Regions from separate parts of the Mesorhizobium sp. M1078 genome, predicted to be linked through region 1. Evidence: predicted binding sites of a transcription regulator. Region 1 holds the regulator's gene; each other region holds the start of a gene.
The links. The regulator LexA, encoded in region 1, represses DNA repair genes until DNA is damaged. The targets are predictions, from matches to a motif close to TGTTCNNNNTGTGTTCNG.
Positions count from the first base shown of each region.

Region 2: a site for LexA is predicted at 2,887-2,904, ahead of NKH38_RS13145 (helicase-related protein). Genes of this name have one in related genera too.
Region 3: a site for LexA is predicted at 3,110-3,127, ahead of dinB (DNA polymerase IV). Genes of this name have one in related genera too.

Region 1 covers NZ_JAMYMP010000018.1:16,104-21,567, reverse strand. The annotation lists gene kynU (kynureninase) at 1-601, opposite strand, end outside; gene NKH38_RS21825 (GntR family transcriptional regulator) at 769-1,533, shown strand; gene lexA (transcriptional repressor LexA) at 1,739-2,521, shown strand; gene NKH38_RS21815 (ComEC/Rec2 family competence protein) at 2,515-4,971, opposite strand; gene NKH38_RS21810 (hypothetical protein) at 5,152-5,464, opposite strand, start outside.
Region 2 covers NZ_JAMYMP010000008.1:7,375-12,838, reverse strand. The annotation lists gene NKH38_RS13145 (helicase-related protein) at 1-2,731, opposite strand, end outside; gene NKH38_RS13140 (TetR/AcrR family transcriptional regulator) at 3,367-3,948, opposite strand; gene NKH38_RS13135 (FAD-dependent oxidoreductase) at 4,031-5,281, shown strand; gene phbB (acetoacetyl-CoA reductase) at 5,331-5,464, opposite strand, start outside.
Region 3 covers NZ_JAMYMP010000025.1:1,364-6,827, forward strand. The annotation lists gene NKH38_RS24700 (hypothetical protein) at 1-1,073, shown strand, start outside; gene NKH38_RS24705 (hypothetical protein) at 1,265-1,363, opposite strand; gene NKH38_RS24710 (hypothetical protein) at 1,422-1,520, opposite strand; gene NKH38_RS24715 (hypothetical protein) at 1,538-1,810, opposite strand; gene dinB (DNA polymerase IV) at 1,807-3,048, opposite strand; gene NKH38_RS24725 (hypothetical protein) at 3,282-3,518, shown strand; gene NKH38_RS24730 (heme-copper oxidase family protein) at 3,673-4,080, shown strand; gene NKH38_RS24735 (hypothetical protein) at 4,339-4,560, shown strand; partial or broken gene NKH38_RS33455 (PRC-barrel domain containing protein) at 4,861-4,995, opposite strand; gene NKH38_RS24745 (hypothetical protein) at 4,962-5,291, opposite strand; gene NKH38_RS24750 (hypothetical protein) at 5,452-5,464, shown strand, end outside.

The DNA of each region.
Region 1 (5,464 bases):
GATCCCAGATGATCAGCGCGCCGGCGTCATGTGCCTTGCGCGTCAGCGCCGCCATGTCGCGCAACTGGCCGGATTTGTAGTTGACGTGGTTGACCAGGATGACGGCAACGCTGTCGTCGATCAGGTCCTCGATTGCGGCCGCGTCGACGCCCTCCAGCCGCAGCCGCGTTCCCGGCCGGGTCGAGGCGACGCCTTCGGCCATGTAGAGGTCGGTCGGGAAACTGTCGCCCTCGGCAACGATGACCGACCGATTCGGCCGCATGCCGAGCGCGGCGTGCAGCAACTTGTAGATGTTGATCGAGGTTGTGTCGCAGACCACCGTCTGCCCGTCAGCCGCGCCGATCAGTCGTCCGAGCTGATCTCCCAGTTCCACCGGCATGTTGAACCAGCCAGCGGTGTTCCAGGCGCGAATGAGGTCGTGCGCCCATTCCTGCGTGGCGGCCTGCTGCAATTCGCTGAAGACGGCTGGTGACGCGGCACCCAGCGAATTGCCGTCGAGATAAATTACGCCTTGCGGCAAGACAAAGCGTTCGCGCATGGAGCGCAGCGGATCGGCGGCATCCATTGCTTCGATTGTAGCGAGATCGGGTGTCGTGCTCATGATCCGGCGCCCCTCCATGGACAAACGCGCGCGGCGGAGCCTGCCGCCCAAACATGCCGGCGATCTTGAGTGGTCGCCCTTGAACTGTCAAACATTATATATAATTCACCCATTGAAAGGCTTTGATATATAATGATCCGCCGAGCGTTTATGACTGATGGATCACGATGCTGGATGACGAGCAGACCTCGAAGACGGAAGTGGCCTATCGCCTGCTCAGGCGCGATATTCTTGCGACCCGGCTGGCGCCTGCCGCGCCGTTGAAGCTGAGCACGTTGCGCAACACCTACGGCATCGGCTGGACGCCGTTGCGCGAAGCGCTGTCGCGGCTGGAGGCGGAACGGCTTGTGACCGCCATCAGCAACCGCGGGTTTGCGGTCGCTCCCGTCTCTCGGGCGGAGCTCGAGGATCTGGCGCGTGCGCGGCTGGTGGTCGAACTGCCCCTGCTGGTGGAATCGATCGAGAAAGGCGACCGTGAGTGGGAAGACGCGGTCGTTGCCGCCCACTATCGTCTCTCACGGTGCGGGTCTGTTCTCGACGATCCATCGGATGATGCGGTCGACGCGTGGTACGAAAAACACGATGCCTTCCATGCGGCGCTGCTCAGTGCCGCGACATCCAGCTGGCTGCTGCGCTTCAATGCAACGATTTCCGACCAATTGCATCGCCATCACCGCTTTCTGGGTCTGGCCCCCACGCTGCGCGCCGCCGCCGGCCGCACGGATGGGCACCGGAAGGCCGTGGCGGCCCTGCGCGACGCCGTGGCGATCGAACACCATACCGCCCTGATGGAAGCGGCCCTCGATCGCGACGTCGAACGTGCGAAAACTCTGATGACCGCTCACATCGGCTCCACGCTGCAGGTCTATGCCCAGAGCGAACCCGGCGCGGATGCTGCGCAGCCCCGTCCGAAAGGGAAGCGGCGATCGTAACCGACGACGCAGGGCACTTTGTCTTCGTTTCACCCCGTTGCTGGCAACTGGGCGCAGGCGGCGCTCGCAGCGCCGAACGTTACGCTGAACAAAACGTCAACACATTCATTAAACTTTAAAAGGTTGCGGAACACAACTGGAACAGATAGTGTTTGTTCTGGGTTTGTTTTTTCCGATTCTGGTTTCAGAACCCTTGGGGGCCGCGATGCTGACGCGCAAACAACATGAGCTTCTGATGTTCATCCATGAACGCCTGAAGGAGAGCGGAATCCCGCCGTCCTTCGACGAGATGAAGGAAGCGCTCGACCTCGCCTCCAAGTCCGGCATCCACCGACTGATCACAGCGCTTGAGGAGCGCGGTTTCATTCGCCGGCTGCCGAACCGGGCGCGCGCGCTGGAAGTGCTGCGGCTACCCGACTCGATCGCACCAGGCCTCAATGCGGCGAGGAAGTTTTCGCCGAGCGTCATTCAGGGCAGTCTTGGTCAAACCGGCCAAGGGCAAGGCGGCCAGGGACAAGGCGCGTTGGGCCAAGGCGGTCTCGGCCGCCAGATCAGGCCGGGCTCGCCGTCGCGTTCGATGTCGGCCGGCAATGACGATGCCGTTTCCGCGATTTCAATCCCGGTTATGGGACGCATCGCCGCCGGCGTGCCGATCGACGCCATCCAGCATCAGACCCATTCGATCTCGGTGCCGCCCGACATGATCATGGGCGGCGAACACTACGCGCTCGAGGTTAAGGGCGATTCGATGATCGAGGCCGGCATTTTCGATGGCGACACGGTCATCATCCGCAATGCCGACACAGCCAGCCCCGGCGAGATCGTGGTGGCGTTGGTCGACGATGAGGAAGCGACCCTGAAACGCTTCCGCCGCAAGGGCGCCTCGATCGCCCTGGAAGCCGCCAACCCGGCCTACGAGACCCGCATTTTTGGACCGGACAGGGTGAAGGTGCAGGGCAAGCTTGTCGGATTGATCCGGCGCTACTGAGCCGGCTTGGGTTTGTACTTTTCACGCTGGTTGTAAGGCGGCAGGCCGCGCGCTTCGCGGGAGAAGCGGCGTTGCTCGTGCCAGGGGCGATACGGCTTGTCGACGGCGAAGCGGATGGTTGGCGCTGCCGCTGCCGATTGCGGATCGAAGAAGACGGCGGCGCTGCCGTCGCGGGCCAGCTGTTTCTTAGTCACGACCAGCACCAGCGGGTCGCGGCACGGATTGTAGGCGGTGGCGTCATCGATGACGATCAGGCTCGCGAAGGCACAGGCCGGCCGCGCCGTCTTGCGGTCTTTCGCAAGCGCTACAATGGCTCCGGAAGGGTGCCGGGCGATACAGAGATCGCCGGTGCAATAGAAGGGCGAGCCGGGCGGCAGATCGAGCGGATCGAGATCGAACCGCGTATCTGTTGCCTCGAAAATCTCAGGTGGGATAATGGTTTCGGCCCGCAGCGCCCGTTTCCAATTGTCCGTGGTGAATTCGTTGGAGCGTTCGCGGTTGAGGGCGAGTTCGCCGCCACCGATCGGCATGGCCACCAGATGCGCATCCTCGGATATGAGCACGTCGGGCGTAAGCACCTGCGGCACCGTCAACAGGCCGGCCAGCGCGAAAGGCACGGCCGCCAACCTGAGCCAGGTGGTGGCCATGGTGGCGATGACGAGGGCGACCGCCACCAACAGCACCGAGCGGATGGAGATCAGCCCGACGGCGTCGACCGGCGAGCGCTCGGAAATCCAGGCCGATATAGCGATCATCGCCATCAGACCCTTGCCCATCACATAGAGGAGCGGCCCGTCGGCGCCGAACGGCATCGCCAGTGCGCTGAGCACGGCAAAGGGCATGACGATCAACGAAACAATCGGCATCACGGCCAGATTGGCGATCAGGCTGAGCGGCGACACACGCTGAAAATGCCAGATGGCGAACAGCAAGGTTGCACTGCCGGCGATGATCGAGGTCATGGCGAGGCCGCCCATGGCCAGCGCGAATTTTCGCGACAGGAAGCCGACGAAGGAGCGCTTTGCCAGCGGCGTTCTCACCTTGTCGGCGCGGTAATCGGCCCAGCCGGCATAGGCGCCGACAAGGGCGGCAGTGGCGGCAAACGACATCTGGAAGCTGGGACCGACCACCTCGTGCGGCGACACCAGGATGACGGCAATGGCGGAGATCGCCAGATTGCGCATGGTGAGTGCGGCGCGATCAAACAGCACGGCGACAAGCATGACCGCCAGCATGATGAAGCTGCGCTCGGCGGCAACCACGACGCCTGAAATAACGAGATAGGCGGCGATCGAGACAAGCGCTGCCGCGGCCGCATATTTCTTCACCGGCCGGCGCGAAGAGAAATCGGGAAACAGCGCAAAGGCGCCACGCAGCAACGCCATGATGGTGCCGGCAACCAGCGCCATGTGCAGGCCGGAGATGGAGATGATGTGGTATATGCCGGTGCGCCGCATCGCTTCGTTGACCTCGTCCGGGATGCCGGCGCGCACCCCGACAATCAACGCCGCGGCAATCTCGCCTTCGGCGCCGCCGATCTTGCCCCTGATATGGTCGGCAATGTTTTCGCGCGCGTTCTCGATTGCCGAGGAGAGCCGCGCGGCCAGCGGCGGCGGTCCCTGCGTAGCAATGGTTTTCGGATTCCCGAGAAAGAAGCCGCTGCCGCCGATACCGGTGAAATAGCTGTCGAAGGAGAAATCGTAGCTCTCCGGCCGCACCGGACCGGTCGGCGGCAACAGCCTGGCATAGCCGGTGATCAGGGAGCCGGCGGTCATATCGGCGGGAACGGTCCGCGCCGAGAGCCTGACCCGCTCCGGGGCGTAGCGCAACTCGGGGTAAGCGGTCGAAACCACGTCAAGCGTCAGCCTGATGCGCCCGCTCTCCATCTGTTCGAGACTGACGACGCGGCCGGTCAGCCGTGTCTGGATCTCGGAGCCGAGCATCTGCGTTCCGGCGCGCCAGGTCTCGACCTTGGCGGCGACGACGCCGAGCGCGCACAGCATCGCGGCCATGCAGAACAGATGCGTCCTCGGCCGAGGTCGCGTGGCGACAGCGCAACATGTCACCAGCACCACAATGGCGATTGGCTGCGCAAAGCCGGGCTCGCCGGCCAGCGAGAAATAAATGATGACGCCGGCCGCCAGGAAAACCGGCACCAGCAGGAAGGCGACGCCCCGGTCGAGCTCCGCGTTGGCGGCCGCGGCAAGGCTGCGGCGGAGCGCGGGCCATGACGGACGGCGAAGCCGTCTGCGCAGACGGGCGATAGATCCGGGCGCTGTGACTTGCGCCGGCAAGGCGTGACCGGGCAGCGCAGGCGCGACGCCGGGATGCGGCTCCGGCAGCGCGAGGGGCAGCGGCTCGGCATAGGGACTATCGGCAAACAGCGAGCGTTCGCTGACGCTTGCCTCGGCGCCTTCGCCTTCCTTCGTGCCCCGGCCACGTCCAGCCATCGGGTCTGCCCCTTGCGCCCCAGACCTCCCATGCTACATGAACGCGCAAAGTGCGAAAGTCCGTGTGTCGTGCGTTAGAATCAAACCCACCGCGCTTTCACTCCTCTCGAAAGTCCTGCAGCAAGGCGCGCCGTAAGTCCTCCTCAAGCATGAACACACCGACAACCCGGCGCTCAGTTGTCACGTTCCTGTGAACGAAACACTGAGAATGTAGTCCGCGTCGTGAAGGAAGCCGCGAAAATTGGAGGCGGCGAGGACCGCCCTTCTAGCAGCAGAGACGCCCGGGATATGTGCCCTTAGCTCGCCAATTGTGCTTTTTAGCGCTTTCAACGGGCCAGGAAGTATGTAGACTTTGGCATCCGGGTAGACCATGAGCATCTTGCGGAGATCAGACGTCGATCCGCGCACGCTATCGACCATACCGCCGAGAGTGTGGACATCTCCAGAGGCGAGGCCCCTGATTTGCTGAGTGTCGCCGTTGGACGCTCGCACC
Region 2 (5,464 bases), on a different contig from region 1:
GCTCCGAACCCTCGGGAGGCGCGCCCGGCTGAGCGTCCGCAGCAACAGCCTCCGCTGCGGCTTCGGCGACGGGCTGCTCAGCCGCAGGCTCAGCGGCGGCAACCGCATCCGGCTCCGATCCAACGGCCGGCGCTTCAGCGGCGGCTTCTCTTGCAGCGGCTTCCGCCGCCTTGGCCTGTTCGGCTTTTGCAGCCGCGTCCGCAGCCAGCTTGGCGGCAGCCGCTTCCCGCGCCGCATTGTCCTGTGCTTCCAGCCGCGCCTTGACCTCTGCCGGCGGCTTCGGCTCGGCGCGGTAGCCAAGGCCTTTCAGGATCTCTTCCATGTCGTCGGCGGTTGCGCCGAGGATGGACATCATCGGCGGCGTCACCATGAAGGACTGGCCGTCATAGGCGCCGTCCGGGCGCTGTCCCAGACCGGGCTTCCAGTTGGTCGCAGGCCGGATCAGGTCGGCCAGCCGTTCCAGAATGTCGATGCGCACGGCGCGGCGGCCGAGATTGCGGTAGCCGGCGAGCTTGTAGAAGCTCTTGTCGAAAGCCGGATCGATGACCACCGAGGTGCGGCCGGAGGCCAGCGCGTGCACCACGTCGCCAAAGCCGGGCTTGTCCTTGCCGTCGTTCTTCAGCGCCCACAAAAGCGTGATCAGTCCGGCGGGCGCCGGCTTGATCAGCGCCGGCACGAAGACGTGGTAGGCGCCGAAGCGCACACCGAGCCGGCGCAAGGCGGCGCGACCCTCCTGGTCGAGCGACTTCATTTCCTCGGCGATGTCGCGGCGGTTGATGAGGCCGAAATGCTCGACGAGCTGGAAGGCGATGCCACGGCCGATGCCGGCGATCTGCTCGGCATTCTTCAAGTCGACCAGCGGCTTCAGCAAGGATTCGATCTGGAAATTGACGAAGCGCTCGGCGCGCGCGGCGACCTTGTCGCGGGCGGGACCGGTCAACTGCTCGTCGGCCAAAAGCACCAGGCGCGGCTTCAGCGCGTCCTCGCCGGCAACCAGCGTGCCGATCGGCGCGCCGATCCAGCGCAGCGTGCCGTCGGAGCCGAGCGCAAGGTCGCCATTGGCGCAGGCGCCGAAGCGTTCGGCACGTGCCTCGAACTCGGCGGCCAGCGCTTTTTGCGCTGCCGTACGCACGGCCTTGGCGTCTTCGCCGCCGGCGCTCTGATCGGCGGTGAAGCGGAACCCTTGCAACTCGCCGACATGATGGCCTTCGACAAGGACGGTTCCGGTAGGACTGATTTCGGCTTCAGGCATTGTATTTTCTCTAAGGCGCCGCATGAGGACGGAAGTCCTGCGGTCTACAAACCGTTTCGTCAACCGCTCATGCAGCGCATCCGACAATCTGTCTTCGATTTCGCGCGTCTTTTCCCGCCAGTGTGCCTGATCGGCCAGCCAGCCCGGCCGGTTGGACACGAATGTCCAGGTGCGGATCTGCGCAATGCGGTGCGACAGCGTGTCGATGTCCCCCTCGGTCGTATCGGCGCGGCGCACCTGCTCGGCCATGTAGTTCTCGTCGACATGGCCGTGTTTGGCGAGGTCGGTGTAGATAGAAGCGATCAGGTCGGAGTGCTGGGCCGGCGCGATCTTGCGGTAGTCCGGCAACGCGCAGGCTTCCCACAGCAGCGCGACGCGCTTGGCATTGGTAGCCAGCGCGCGGATGTCCTCGTCGCGGGAGAGATGTTCGAGCGCCTGGGCATCGACCGCCGGCAGCGCCCGCGTCAGGCCTTCGACCGGCGCGTTGGTTTCGATCGAGCGCTTCAGCGCGTCGAGGCTGGCGAAGTCGAAATGCGCGGTGCGCCATTGCAGCACCTTCACCGGATCGAACTCGTGCCCCTCGATGCGCTTGACCAACTCCTCGTCCAGCGGATCGACCTGGCCGGTGACGCCGAAGGTGCCGTCGCGCAGATGGCGGCCGGCGCGGCCGGCGATCTGGCCGAGCTCGGCCGCCGTGAGATTGCGGTACTGATAGCCGTCGAATTTGCGGTTCTGGGCGAAGGCGACATGATCGAGATCAAGGTTGAGCCCCATGCCGATGGCGTCGGTGGCGACGAGATAGTCGACGTCGCCTGCCTGGAACATTGCCACCTGGGCATTGCGGGTGCGGGGCGACAGCGCGCCGAGCACGACCGCCGCTCCTCCTTGCTGGCGGCGGATCAGCTCAGCGATGGCATAGACCTCGTCGGCGGAGAAAGCGACGATCGCCGTACGCCGCGGCAGGCGGGTCAATTTCTTCGAGCCGGCATAGGCCAGGTGCGACAGGCGAGGGCGCGTCACCACCGAGACGCCTCTCAGCAGCTTTTGCAGGATGCCATGCATGGTGGCCGCGCCGAGCAGCAGCGTTTCCTGGCGGCCGCGCAGGTGCAGGATACGGTCGGTGAAGATGTGGCCGCGCTCGAGGTCGCCGGCGAGTTGCACCTCGTCGATGGCCACGAAGGCAACGTCGGTCTCGCGCGGCATGGCTTCGACGGTGCAGACCGAATATTTCGCGCCGGGCGGCTGGATTTTTTCCTCGCCGGTGATGAGCGCCACTTTGTGGGCGCCGACCTTTTCGCAGACGCGGGCATAGACCTCGCGCGCCAGAAGGCGGAGCGGCAGGCCGATAATGCCGCTCTCATGTGCCACCATGCGCTCGATGGCGAGATGGGTCTTGCCGGTGTTGGTCGGACCCAGCACGGCAGTCACGTCGCGGCCCGACAGGATCAGCGGCTCGGTGTGTTTCGGCTGGATGTTCATCGGCCTGGAGATGAGGCTTTCTGCATCGTGTTGTCGGGAGCGCGCCTCGCGTGGCGCGTATGACAGGCGACACATAGGGATTTCAGGCGCGAAGCGAAAGCGGAATGTTCCGGCCGGCAGTCCCACGGTTCGTCGTTGAGGTCTCAATTAACAGTTGGAACGAGTCTGGAACGAATCGGCGACGAATCAGTGACTCCGGCAGATTCAGCTTTTGTTCACGGCTACATGTGGATTTTGCGAGCCTGAGTCTCACCATATGCTGAATCGCGGAAACTGGCCCGATTCCTGCAAGGCGACCATTGGCGTTAACCTTTGCCGGCGGGGCATCGTCGTGATCCGATACGCCTCGGCCAACATTATGAAATTGTTGAATTTTCTTAATCGGCCTTAACCATTTGCCGGTGATTTTCGGCCTTGGTCGTTAACGTTGCGCTCAAAGCCGGAACGAATCGGCGATGAATCAGCGATGGCGGGATTTTCCTGGTTTGTTCACCCCAACATGTTGTGTTATCCACAGCTTGTCCATCGAGAATTCACAGCTTGCGAACCGGGTTTTGCACAGGGCGCCTGGAAATCGTTAATCTTTGCGTGCCGGAACGGGTCAATCGCCGCGACAGCACTCGGTGCCCGCCGGTTCAGGCCGCGTCGTGGCCTGTTGCATAACGTTGCAACACCGGTCCCACATTCCGGATGATTTCCTCATGCGACAGGGCGACGACGGGCTCAAGCCGCAACAGATATCGGCAGGTCGCCAGGCCCAGCAGCTGGCTGGCAACCAGCCCGGCGCGCCGTCCGGCGTCCGCTGGGTCGCCTATCGATGCAACCATCGGCCTCACCTGGTTGGCGAAGACGTCGCGGACCTTCTCGGCCGCGTGCTCGTTCGACGCAGCCGAGCGTAGCAGGATTATCATGCCTGGCCCGTTGGCCTGACCTTCCCAGTTTACCAGAAAGCGCCTGATCAGCGTTTCACCGATGGCGGTAGGGTCTATCCGCTGATCCGGCAGTTGGAGGTCCACGACGGCGGCCCTGGCGAACAGCTCGTCCTTGCTGTGGAAATAACGGATCACCATGGCCGGATCGATCGAGGCCTGCGCCGCAACGTCGCGGATTGAGGTGCCGTCATAGCCGTGCTCGGAGAAAAGCCGGCGTGCGGCTTCAAGGATTTGGGCTCGTGTTCGGTCCGACTTGGTCTGCTTGTTCGGCTGCTTCTCGTTCATCCAGATTCATATGCCAACAGCCGTTGACAAATGCAATCCAACTTACTAGAAGTCAACACGTGTTGATAAATGGAGACGGGGAATGCTGCCTGAGACAACGGAAGTCCTTATCATTGGCGCCGGCCCGACTGGTATGGCGCTATCAATCGCGCTGCATCAAGCTGGCGTCGATCACGTGCTGATCGACAGACTGACGCAGGGTCTGCAAACGTCGCGCGCTGGGGTCATCCATGCGCAAACGCTGGAATCACTGGAGCCGCTCGGCCTCACGCAGCGGCTGAGTGAGCTTTCCGTGAATCTCGACGATTTCGCCATCCGCGATCGGAGCCGGGTGCTGCTCAAGCTCGATTTCGGCAAGCTGCCGTCAAAGCATCCCTACCTGATGATGCTGCCGCAGAACGTGACCGAGCAGGTGTTCGCTGAACGGATCGCGGTCCTGGGTGGCGTCATTCATCGCGAGGTCGAGGCTGTGGCCGTTGCTCAAGACAGTGACGGCGCGCGCGTGACAGTGGTCGAGCAGGGCCACGAAAAACTCATCTCGGCGCGATACGTCGTCGGAGCCGACGGCATGCAGAGCCTGGTGCGCAAGTCGACCGGCATCGAGTTCGATGGCGAGGCCTATGATGGTTCGTTTGTGCTGGCCGACGTTCGCCTGGACTGGCCTGTAGGACCGGCCGAAGTGTCGCTGTTTTTCGCACCGGCGGGCCTGGTGGTGGTGGCGCCGCTGCCGGATGGCTCGTACCGCGTCGTCGCGACGATGAAGGATGCGCCGGAAAAGCCCGGCACCGCCGACATCCAGGCATTGCTCGATAGCCGCGGGCCAACCACGACAAGAGCCCGCGTGCTCGACCTGACGTGGAGTTCGCGCTTTCGCGTGCATCATCGTCTGGTCAGGGCCTATCGCAAGGACCGGCTGTTCCTGATGGGCGATGCCGCGCATGTACACAGTCCCGCGGGTGGGCAGGGCATGAATACCGGCATCATCGACGCGGTCGTGCTTGGCCAGTTGCTTGGCGATGTGGTGAACGGCATTCGCTCGGCGACGGAACTCGACCTATACGAAAAGCTGCGCCGCCCAGCGGCTCAGGAAGTGCTCGATCTTGCGGGGAAGATGACGGAGATGGCGCTTGCCCATAATCCGGCGAAGCGGTTCGTCCGCAACCTGTCGCTTTCCTTGGTGAATCTTCTGCCGTTCGTGAAGCGTCGCATTGCGCTGAAGCTGTCGGGTCTCAGTCGGGCCTCAAACGCCCGGCTGCCGGCGCCCGCAAAGGCGCCTGGCTTAATTGCCGCCAGCAAGCCTGAGGCCAAATCAGGGCTGAAGCTCGCCGCCTGACAGTTGCGACGTTCAGGCGAATCGGCGCGTTGCCGAGTGCGGCATGACGTCAGACGAAGTACTGGCCGCCATTGGCTGTAATGGTCGAACCGGTGATGAAGCCGGCGTCTTCGGAAGCGAGGAAGACGACGCAACGCGCGATCTCTTCCGGTTCGCCGAGGCGGCCGACCGGAATCTGCGGGA
Region 3 (5,464 bases), on a different contig from region 1:
ATCCGGCCAACGACTACGCCGTGCGCCGCGACTGGTCGGGCAACCACGGCAAGCTCAATCATTCGTCCTTTGTCTATTTCGATGCCGATCGCGACGGCCGCTACGGGCTCGGCGACCGCCCGATGGCCGGCATCATGGTCAGACTGCATGATGGCGACGGCCGCTTCGTCGCCGCGGCGCGGAGCAATCGCGGCGGCTTTGCCAATTTCCTGGCGTCGACGAAACGTCGCGCCGCGCCCATCCATGTGCCGGGCAGCTACCGCTTCAGCGTGTCTGTGCCGCCCGGCTGGCGCTCGAGCAGCGCCAACGAGGTCCAGTCGCAGCACCTCCGGCCGCTGCCGGGCTCGCCCACCGGGCTGGTCTCGGAAGCAATGCTGCAGCCGGTCGGCCTGTTTGCGATACGCCGGCTCAGCGGCCGCGTAGCGGACGGTGCTTCGGCGAGCATCTCGGTGATGGCGAACGGGCAAGAGGTGGCAGTGCATCCGCTAAGTGATGGCTTCCGCCTCGATCTGCCCGATGACGCCGACGCGATCGAAGTCACCGGCGGTGGCATGGAACGACGACTGGCCTTGTCGGCCTACCCGACCGAGCTCGGCCTGCTGTCGCCCGAGAACGCGGCTGTCGACAGCACCGCGCCCCTGCAGTCCATCGGTTTCGACGATGTCACCACGCGCGGCCTGCGCAAGGTGCCGTCCGGTTATGCCGGGTTGACCTGGTTCAACCTGAACGCACTGGCGCGCGATCATACCGAAGGCAGCGAAGGCTACGTCAACGGCAATATTTCGGGAGACCATGTCTGCTATACGAGCAGCGGACACCCGGCCGAATTCTCGAGCGAAAAACCGTTCGGGTTCCATTCCGTGATGCTGACGGCGGCATGGTTGAAGTCCGAAGGCGAAACCGCACTGGTGGAGAGCTGGCTTGGCGACCGGCTGATCGCCAGCGACACGATCGTCCTGTCGGCACTGGCGCCCGTCCACTATGCGCCGATGCTGGCGGCGGTGACGCGCGTGGGCCTCTCCACGAGCCACTATTGGCAGCTCGTGCTCGACGATCTGGTGGTTGTGCGCTGAAGCGTGTCGGGATTAATCGGGGTGAAAGGGTTTATCGCGGATTGGAAGCACCGTTCGCGGTGACCTGCGAGAGCTTGCCTTTTTTGACCAGCACCGGTTTCAGATAGGTTTTCTTCATTTTCCACTCTCCACCTCGGGCACCCAAAGCCCTGTTCCCGGCCAGACGGCACGAGGCGTCGGATAATCGGCTGCTAGACTGCGACCGGCCCGGAGCCGTTACCATTGTCGGCTGTAACCTGCGAGAGCTTGCCCTTCTTGACCAGCACCGGCTTCGAATAGGTCTTCTTCATGCCGCATCTCCAGTGTAAGGCGGGCCGCCAGATCAGGCGAAAGTCCGACTCAACGACCTCACTCGATCGGGCCGGAACCCGCTCCATTGGCGAGCGCCGTAACCTGCGAAAGCTTGCCTTTTTTGACCAGAACAGGCTTCGAATAGGTTTTCTTCATGGTATAATCCTCCAAGGTTACGCGATAATGCCAGACGGATCGACACTGTCAACCTTCGCGGCCTCGCTGTCCCATCCCGGTTTTTCTTGGCGCCGATGCGCTAACTGCAAGTCCACCTTCATCGACAAAGCGTTGTTCTTGGGCGTGCATGGCGTGGCCGGGTTGCGGTGCGAAAAATGTCCGAAACTGCGGCGGGCCTGGCCTGGTTGGTCGGCCTGCTCAAACAGAGCGGCAATGCAGCGCGGACTGGCCCAGCCTAAACATTGGCCTTGCCGTCGCGCCGCACTCACAGTTCCTTCTCCGCCAGTTCGCGGAAGGCATCGGGAACCGAGCGCCGGGCTTCCAGCGCCACGGCGCCATAGCCGACAGCCTCTCTGCCAAAGCGCTGGCGGATCTTGTCGATGGCGCGGTCGGCGCCAAAGCGCGCCAGGCCTTGCCTGCTGCCGGCCCGCTGCTTTTCATCGGCAAGCCCGAGCGGCAGCTCCAGCTGCAGCTCGGCACTTTCTTCCAGCTGCGACACCGAGATCGCCAGCAGCGAGATGGTCTTCTCCCGAGGGTTGGCGGCCAGCACGCCGCGCACCAGCTCCCCGGCGATTTCGGCCAGCATCGCGGTTGCCGAAATCGGCTGATCGAGCGTCAGCGAGCGTGTGACAGCGTGCAGATCGGCGAAACGCACGCGCACCGTCACCGTGCGCCCGGGCCGTGATTTCGCCCTGAGCCGGCTTGCGACCCGGTCTGCCAGATGCAGCAGCACGGGTCCGAAGATACGCGCCTCGGCCGGCCGTCTGCCAAGCGCCGACTGCGCGCCGGCGGAATGCGACCGCCTGTGGGTTTCGAGCTTTCGCGGGTCGCGGTTCCATGCCAGCGACGCCAGCTTTTCGCCGGTGGCGGGCCCGAGCAACCTTCGCAGCGCCCCGCTATGCGTCTGTGCCAACTGGCCGATGGTCTCGATGCCGATCTCGGCCAGCCGCGCCTTGGTCGCCGGGCCGACGCCCCACATCAGGCCGACCGGCAGATCATGCAGGAAGGCAAGTTCGGTGTTCGGATCGACCACCACCAGGCCCTCGGGCTTGGCCACCTGCGAGGCGATCTTGGCCAGATGCTTGGTGCGCGCCACGCCGATCGAGATCGGCAGGCCGAGCTCTGCCCGGACGCGCCGACGCACCGTGGCGGCGATCTCGGCCGGCGGTCCGAACAGATGCGTGCAGCCGGCCACATCGGCAAAGGCTTCATCGATGGAAATCCGCTCGACCAGCGGCGTGAAATCGTCGAGCACCTTGATGGCGGCGTCGCCCAGCCGCTGATAGTCGGCGAAATGGCCGCCGACGAAGATCAGTCCGGGGCAAAGCTCGCGCGCGCGTCGTCCGGGCATGCCGCCGCGCACGCCGAAAGCCCTGGCTTCGTAGGAAGCGGCAAGCACGACGCCGCCGCCGACGGCGATCGGCTTGCCCCTGAGCGCCGGGTCGAGCAGCTGCTCGACCGAGGCGTAGAAGGCGTCGAGATCCGCATGCAGGATGGTGGGCTCCATCCCGACCGTTCCCTTTGCGGCGTTGCAGCATTAGCCGCGTCTGTTGTGAGAGGCGTTTTTGCCGAACAAATAGAGAACAAACAGGGCCTATTGTCAAGCGAAGCGGTTGTCGCCGGCCGGCCCGTTCCAGGTCGGGCTGTCGAGTGCTCCGCCTGGGCATCGGACCTGCGGAACATTGTCTCTCGCCTCGGCGTTCATATCCGCGACGGGACGCTGTTTTTGTGGAGGCCGGTATGGGCCAGTTCGAGATGATCGACCTCGTCAGCGTCATTGACGCCTGCACGAGCGATCGCGTTGCCGGGCACTGCGTGTCAATGGCCAGGGCGGTGGAGGAGTTGCGAGTGCTGACCGGTGATTTCGTATCGCCGGACGAGACGGTGGCCAACGCGCTGTCGGCAGTGGCGCTGGGGCGCGGCTGCGCGGTGGTGTTCGACGAGCGAGCGGGCGCCGAGATCTTGCTGACGCCGTAGCGCGGCGGCGCCGGGTTGTGGCAGCCAGAAAAGTCGAACAGCGTGCAAAAAGCTGTGCAGGCATGGCCCCATAACCGGGGCGTGGAAAAGTTCTGCGCGTGGGTGTATTCTCCAGGTCGCAAGAGGTCGCAGACCGCATAGGGGGAGAAATGACATGCCGAGGGTTTCAGAACTCTTTTTCAAAACTGCCATCTTGTTCCTGATGTTGGGGATTGCGGCCGGCCTGCAGATGGCGATCTCGGGTGACCACGCCGCTTTTCCGGCGCACGCGCATATCAATCTGCTCGGTTGGGTGACGAGCGCCATCTTCGGCGGCTACTACGCGCTCAATCCGCAAAAGGCGGCGCGTCGCATCGCCATGATCCACTACGGGCTCTACACACTCGGCCTGGTGATCATGCTGCCGGCGCTGTATGTGATGCTGCAGGGAAACCCGGCGCTTGAACCGATCGTCGCCGGCGGCTCGCTCATCGTCGCCGCTGCCGTTCTGGTTTTTGCTTTCGTGGTGTTTTCGCCCGAAACCGCGCGCTCGGTGTCCGGCGTGGTGCCGGCTTCTCGCTGACTGTTCGCGCAGCGATCAAGTCCGACCCGCGTTCGCGACCCGCGACGCGGGTTGGCCAGCCCGATGGACAGCCGCTGGTTTGCGGTGTCTACCGCCGCGTGGGCGACCATAACTGAGCCCCACACGTATTATTTCGTGACTATTTGGCGCCGGAACCTTCCCAGATATCGCGCGTTGCGGCGACTGTATTCGCGCTGCCTTATATATAGGCAGCCTTGAGTACGTCCACAGCATGGGTTGGGGGAGGAGCAGGACACCATGTCGAACAGAGAAATCGGAACGTCGGCCTCGCTGGGCCGACGCATCGCCGATCTGAAAGCCAGGATGCGAGACGCCAGCGTTACTGAACACGAGATGCAGACCTTCCAGAAGGTCGCAGCCATCATGGGAGGTGTCGAAGGCTCCCTACGCCTCGACGCCGACGACCTGATCGCGGCGTCCTTCGTCACCGAGGCGCTCGGCGATCCCGGGTCGAATTGAAGCCATGCGCCCGTCGGCACTAAGTGCCGGCGGTCGATGGGCCGTTACGCCGGTCGTCTGCGATACTGGAGCGTGTGCGCACCGCCTGCGGCGGACAATCTCTTGCGCACTTTGAAGATTTCAGGCGAGCGGCCTCAACGGCGCTTGGAACATTGGACTTCGCGTTCGTGCTCTCGGCTGCCTCGCGGCTGTCGAAGGTGTGTCGCCGTCGCCGTCCAGTCCTTGACCACAAGGGCTAAAGCAACCAAACCGCCAAGGCGCCTTAAACGAAGGATCCGACCAGCCGGATCCTTCGAAATATCAATCGCGATGCTCCGGCATCGCCTTCAGCTCATCCTTGGTCCAACTGGTGACGGCGTGGACGTCCCGGGAAACCTCTCGAAAGTCCGCGGTCGCTGCCCTTACACGTCGTCGAACGGGCCGCCGCGCCTCGCCAGGTCGTGACCAATGGCGGCTTCCTCGGCGTCGTCGGGCAAGGCATCGTCACTGTCCTGGTAGGGGTTGTCGTCATCCTCCTCGGGCAGTTCGCCTTCCTTCTCGACTCCGGTGGTGTCCGGCAGGCTTTCCTCATCTGCTCCGTCGGGCAGGACCGTTGCGCCACGCAGCGCATCCCAATCCTGCCGGCGCGGCGTCGGCGCTTCCACCTCGTCATTGGCGATCCTGTCGCGGGCATCGTTTTTGCTCGGTGGCGCCTCGACCTCGTCATTGGGTTTTCTGTTTCGTTCTTCCATGATTGCCTCCTCCGGGCGGCTTTGCGTCGAGAAGGTGGAACTCACTTCCGGCTGTCAGGTTCCGGCAACCACTCCATCTCCGTGGAACCAATTGCCGCCAGTCTGCTTTGCCAAGGACTAGTCTGCTTTGCCAAGGAGATGAATCCAGAGGAGCTGGACCATGAAGACTTTCC